DNA from 2 places in the Ureibacillus sp. FSL W8-0352 genome. Region 2 is predicted to be linked to the other one. Evidence: predicted binding sites of a transcription regulator. Region 2 holds the regulator's gene; the other holds the start of a gene.
What was found. Region 2 encodes NrdR, which represses ribonucleotide reductase genes. Its sites were predicted from a motif close to AACACNATATATNGTGTT; they were not measured.

Region 1 (3,436 bases), 590 kb from region 2:
CGAACTGTTTCTTTTAATGCCTCAAAGTCCACTGTTTTTTCATCTTTCAATGCAAATTGAGCTAAATTCACTGCTGCTAAGTTACATACTGAATACGGCGCAAGCGGTTGCTCACCACAAGGGTTTGTCGCAACAACTTTTTGGCCATAAGCGCGGGCATTTGTCATTTCATTCGCATTATCGATGAAGAAAATACCTGGTTCTGCCGCATAAGTTGCACATATATTAATTAATTTCCAAAGTTCTCGTGCTTTAATTTTGCGATATGTGCGCACTCCGTAACCGAGAGCTTCCCACTCGCGCACGTCACCAATTTTGTGCCATTTCTCATTGTAAATTGCCATTTCTTCCGGCGTATAGTTTTCTACATCTGGGAATCGAAGCGAGTATTCTTCGTCTTTTTCAACCGCTTCCATAAATTCATTTGTAATAGTAACAGAGATATTGGCACCTGTTAAAAAGTCTGGATTATGCACAGTGTACGTTCCGCCATCGCGAAGCTTTGTTTCCGCCTCTTTAATAATTGCTTCGCTAAATCCTCCTAAACCAGGGATGTTTTTATAGTTTAGGATTCCTTGATACATCGCTTCTTCAAGCGGCGTTAATGGTTTGAATTTTAATTTTTCTTTCGCATGGCGAACGATTGATTCATCTTCCATATTTTCAATTAAATAGCGCAAAATGCGAGGATTTTGCATTTTGGAAATGATAAATTCAACAATATCTGGATGCCAATCAGCGAGCATGATCATTTGTGCTCCCCGACGCGAACCACCTTGTTCGACAAGATGTGTAAGTTTCGCAATATCATCAAGCCATGATACAGAACCGCTTGATTTTCCATTGACCCCTCTTGCAAGCGTATTGCGAGGTCTTAGTGTTGAACCGTTTGTACCAACACCGCCTCCGCGGCTCATAATTTCCATTACCTTTTTGCGATGTTCACTAATACCTTCTCGGCTATCTGGAACGAAAGGCATTACATAGCAGTTGAAGTATGTGACTTGCGTTCCTGAACCTGCACCGTATAGAACTCGTCCAGCCGGCACGAACTTTAAAGAAGCTAATTGCTCGTAAAATTTTTGGAACCATTCATTGCGTTTTTCTTCTGTTTGTTCAACAGACGATAAGCCTGTTGCATTTCGTTTCGCAATTTGTTCATAAAAAATTTCTAGAGGCTTTTCAATAACATCTAGAGAACGAACGATGATGCCTGTTTCTTGTTCTTTTGGATCATCGAGTACATTTCTGTATTCTTCTTCAATTAATACTTCTGCTTTATTAGCATTCCAATCAATTGATTGGATATAACCTAATCCTCGAGCTGGAAACTTTGGATCTTCTTTAATTGTTAATACAACAAAATCTCCAGGTTTTAATGTTTTCTTTTCCGTATCCTTGAATGAGTATCGGTCAATCATGACTAATCTCGATACACCTTTATGCGTTATATGCATATCTGGAGTAATTGAATGAACTTGTGGAAATTGTTCAATATCTTTGTTTAGTTGATCAATGAGGATGGTCGTATAAGAATCTACCATTACCATCTGCCAGCCTCCCTTAGCACATATATAATTTATCTATCATTTCCCATATATAAACAATAAAACACAATATATTGTATGTCTAGCAAAATGAACATACAATATATTGTTTCGTTCTACTTAGAAAAGATTACCTCATAACTAGAATCGATTCAAGGGGTTGACAAATAATAATTTCTATGAATCTTAGAAATTTCTAAGTTTGGAGCTGATTATTAAATTTTAGTCACAATTTTTGAACTATAATTTTTAATTACTTTCTGAAATTCCATTCATCATTTGCATATTTTTCTTCTTCTAATTTTTTCACATATTCCTTTTGTTCTTCTGTTAATTCATGTGGAACAAGTTCAATTTGTAAAGCTTCTTCAAATCCTTTTTTGAATGCATGAATGCATTCCTCAATAGTGATGCGTCGTGTTGTTAAACGGTTAATTGCAACTGCTCTTTCCGGCAATTGTTTTCGCATCCGCTCTTTTGCCTCTTCGGAAGGGAATTTGAACAGAGACAACAGCTTGTCCTCATCGAGATCCAATAAAATCGCACCGTGCTGTAAAACGACACCCTTTTGTCTAGTTTGCGCACTTCCAGCAACTTTCTTTCCTTCTACAACGAGTTCATACCAGCTTGGAGCATCAAAACAAACTGCACTTTTTGGTTTTTTCAATGCTTCTTGTTTTTCCTCCGTATCAGGGATGCTGAAATATGCATCTAACCCTAAATTGTGGAACCCTTTTAACAAGCCTTCGCTTAAAAAACGATAAGCTTCTGTAACCGTTTCAGGCATATTTGGGTATTGTTCTGTAACGATGATGCTATATGTCAATTCGCTGTCATGAAGAACTGCTCTTCCACCAGTAGGTCTCCGAACAAAGCCAATATTTTGCGCTTTTAAAGCATCAAAATCAATGTCTCGATGTGCTCTTTGGAAATATCCAATAGAAAGGGTTGGCGGATTCCACTCGTAAAATCGAATGACTGGTGGAATTTCGCCTCTACTATGAAAATCGAGTAATGCCTCGTCTAATGCCATATTATAAGAAGGACTGCATGGTCCTGAATTAATGAAATACCATTTCGTTTTCAACTTGTTTTCCTCCTCACAACTTTTTTATTGTATCAAACTGAATGGACGAATGCCAATTTCTTATTTATAATGTTCTATGTAAATAGAAAGGAGAATTTTAGAAGTGGCGACAGTATTATATACGATTGCAACAATCCTAGGACTTATCATTATCTATGTTTTAGTAAGTTCATTCCGTTTGAAAAAATCTGTTACGAATTTGACGCAAGAAGAATTTATTAAAGGATATCGAAAAGCTCAATTAATCGATGTTCGAGAAACAAAAGAATTTGATTCTGGTCACATTTTAGGAGCACGTAATATTCCTTTTACTCAATTGCGTCAACGTTACAAAGAAATTCGTCCAGATCTTCCTGTATATTTATATTGTCAAAATATGACAAGAAGTTCTAGGGCAGCTCTTTTCTTAAAGAAAAAAGGTTACAATCAATTGTATCAACTTCAAGGCGGTTTCAAAACTTGGACTGGTAAAATTAAAACAAAAAATTAGTTTGCCTGTTGAAATTCCTATATTTAAAGAAATGACATGATTCGCCAACAACATTTATGATATTTTACTCATGTCATATATCATCTTTAAAATAGCTAGTTTTAAAAGTAATCGAGTAGGAGGGAGTGATTAGCTCCCGTCCTCTCACACCACCGTACGTACGGTTCCGTATACGGCGGTTCAATTAAGATAATTGACGCAAGTTTTCATAACTTCCGTGAATAGCTTGTCTTCTTATGCCAGTGGTCACTCCACCCTCCAAGAGGTCTCCCACGGGATTCACCGCTTCCTTCCTCAAGTGAGGTACTACGT
Region 2 (3,436 bases):
GTTCTTTCATAAGCTTTACATCGATTGATGATCAAATTATTGATTTCTAAACATTGTGTGAAGTGAATTTTTTCCATTTCATTCACGCTGAAAACAGCAATCGATGGAAAAGTTAGACTTTAAGCGGTAATTTTAAACAATTTTCTCATAGTAATACCTTTTTCCCTTTAATCATTTATTTTTCTGAAAATAATAACTTTTTTATTATTAGAATTATTGGTACACCTTTTATAATAATGTGCTATACTAATTGAGAAATAGTAAACATAATTGAAGTAAAACGGGAGGCTTATATTAATGACAGTTTCTATTGCAATTAACGGCTTTGGACGAATTGGCCGCATGGTGTTCCGACAAGCGATTGTTCAAGAAGATTTAAATATAGTGGCAGTTAATGCTAGCTATCCTGCAAAAACATTAGCACATATGGTTAAGTATGACACAATTCATGGACATTTTGATGGAACTGTAGAGTATGAGGAAGATGCTTTAATCGTCAACGGTAAACGTGTTCAATTAATTGCTGAACGCGATCCTGCAAAATTACCGTGGAAAGAACTTGGAGTAGACTTAGTTATCGAAGCAACAGGTAAATTCAATGATCGCGAAAAAGCAGCTCTTCATTTAGAAGCAGGTGCAAAAAAAGTAATTTTAACAGCGCCAGGTAAAAACGAAGACGTAACAATTGTAATGGGTGTTAATGATGATGTATTAGACGTGTCAAAACACCACATCATTTCAAATGCATCTTGTACAACAAACTGCTTAGCTCCGGTTGTAAAAGTGTTGCATGAACAATTTGGTATTGAAAACGGTTTAATGACAACAGTTCACGCATATACAAATGACCAAAAAAATCTAGACAACATGCATAAAGATTTACGCCGTGCTCGTGCATGTGGTCAAAGCATTATTCCAACTACGACTGGTGCAGCAAAAGCATTAAGTAAAGTAATTCCTGAAATGGAAGGAAAAATCCATGGTTTAGCTCTTCGTGTACCAACTCCAAATGTTTCATTAGTAGACTTAGTAGTCGACTTAAAACAAGATGTAACAGCTGAACAAGTGAACGAAGCTTTCAGAAAAGCAAGTGAAGGTTCATTAAAAGGTATCCTAAACTATAGCGAAGAACCACTTGTATCTGTTGATTACAATACAACAACATATTCATCTACTATTGATGCACAATTAACAATGGTAATGGGTACAAGAAAAGTTAAAGTAATGGCTTGGTACGATAATGAATGGGGTTACTCTGCACGCGTAGTTGATTTAACGAAAAAAGTTGTAAAAGCACTTGAAGCGGTAACTGCATAATAAATAGTTGATAAAGTGTAGACATCGTCTGACAACGACTTTGTCTACACTTTTTTATATAATCTGTAGTTATGTAATATCACTTGATAAAATAATCTTTCATTACTATTTATATACAAAACTTCCGAAAAATATGCATTGAAAGTGCTACCAATCATTCTAATGAAATTCAATATAAATAACCTCGATTTTTGGTTGGAAGTATATTAAAATGAAAACCTATCATCTTCCATTAGAGATTATGTACTAGGAAAAGTGTTACTTCCTATGTTATTTGATATAATAATGTTAAATATACTAGACAGGGAGAAATTTTTATGAGATGTCCAAGTTGTTATTACAATGGAACGCGTGTCATAGATTCCAGACCCGTTGATGATAATAAAGAGATACGTAGACGTCGTGAATGCGAATCTTGCGGTTTCCGATTCACTACTTTTGAAAAAATAGAAGAAACGCCATTAATTGTAGTGAAAAAAGATGGGTCCAGGGAAGAATTTAGCCGAGAAAAAGTGTTAAGAGGGCTAATTCGCGCTTGCGAAAAACGTCCAGTATCATTAGAACAACTTGAACAAATCGTCTTTTCTATTGAAAAAGAATTAAGAAGACTAGGAAATTCGGAAGTAAGTTCTGTAGATGTTGGAGAAATGGTAATGGATGAGCTTGCAAAGGTGGATGAAGTGGCTTATGTTCGTTTTGCATCTGTTTACAGACAATTCAAAGATATTAATGTGTTTATGCAAGAGTTAACAGAATTATTGAATCGACAGCCAAAAAAGTAGTTATAGGGGGAAAGCAAAATTGGTTCATTTGTATAAAGAGCTTCAACCGAAGGATCATTTTGACATTATTCTCCCTCATTCTCTATCTTCCCATGAACGACAACTATTAACGCTTTTCTATCAGCCACTTACTGGTCCGGAACCTATCAGCCTATATTTAACTTTATGGGCAGAAGGTGAAGATGCTCATAGGGAAACTTTAAATCATTATTATTTAATGAATGTGTTAGATATGCCGATTGGTAAAGTGTTTCAAGCCCGTATTTCATTAGAAGCAATCGGTTTATTAAGAACATATCGAAAAGAAGAAGGAGAAAATCGTTTCTTTTTATATGAATTAGTGCGTCCTCTTGATGCAGAGACATTTTTTCAAGATCCGTTATTATCGATGTTTCTTTTCAGTAAAATTGGAGAACAAGCATACCGTAAACTTCGGAAACGATTCATCAAGCGAATGAACATGGATTCTTTTAAAGAAGTATCAAGAACATTTATGGATGTGTACAAACCCATTCATACGAATGTTCCCCAAGAATTCATCGAACCCAACCTAGAAACAAAAAATCGCAATTATCCATTCTATTATGAACAATTTGATTTTGCTTTATTGCAAGCTGGGTTATCGGAACAATTGATTCCTACCAGTGTATTTACAATTGAAGTAAAAGAATGGATTGCAAAGATAGCCTTCCTCTATCAATTCTCTCCACTTGATATGCAGAAGGTTGTTATTTTAGCGATTGATGATGAAATGCGAATTTCGTTAGATAGATTGAAAAAAGCTGCATCAGATTATTATAAATTAACGATTTCTAAAGAAGTGCCGAAACTTGAAAAAACTTTTGAAATGAAACCGCAAGAAATACAAAATCAGCCTTTAACGAAAGAACAAGAGTTAATTGATTACCTTGAAACAACCCCACCCGTTCAAGTGTTAAGAGACATTAATAACGGAAAAGAGCCAGTGCCATCTTCTGTCGAAATAGCAGAAGATTTAATATTGAAACATGGCATGCCCGTCGGAGTTGTCAATGTATTGCTTGAATATGTTATGCTAACTACAGACATGAAATTGCCACGCAAATATGTTGAACGAATTGCGGACCATTGGATGAGGAAAAATGTTCGAACGGCGAAGGAAGCAATGGAACTTGCTCGCACAGAACGGGATCAATATAATAAGTGGAAACAAGAAAACGAAGAGAAAAAGTCTTCTGCTTTAAACTATAGAAAACAGCCATACAAAAATATAAGGGAAGAAAAGATACCAGAATGGTTCTATAAACGAAACGAACCTCGGAAAGAGGAAGAACAGTCCACAAAACAAAAAATTAACT

Region 1: NST98_RS03035 (vitamin B12-dependent ribonucleotide reductase) is a predicted target of NrdR. The motif match lies at 1,611-1,628, and genes of this name have one in related genera.

What each region holds. Positions count from the first base shown of each region.
Region 1 is NZ_JBBOQT010000001.1:591,578-595,013, reverse strand. It holds gene NST98_RS03035 (vitamin B12-dependent ribonucleotide reductase) at 1-1,550, opposite strand, end outside; gene NST98_RS03030 (lipoate--protein ligase family protein) at 1,801-2,580, opposite strand; gene NST98_RS03025 (rhodanese-like domain-containing protein) at 2,738-3,124, shown strand; gene NST98_RS03020 (hypothetical protein) at 3,309-3,436, opposite strand, start outside.
Region 2 is NZ_JBBOQT010000001.1:1,179,352-1,182,787, reverse strand. It holds gene coaE (dephospho-CoA kinase) at 1-12, shown strand, start outside; gene NST98_RS06060 (glyceraldehyde-3-phosphate dehydrogenase) at 298-1,317, shown strand; gene nrdR (transcriptional regulator NrdR) at 1,635-2,099, shown strand; gene NST98_RS06050 (replication initiation and membrane attachment family protein) at 2,119-3,436, shown strand, end outside.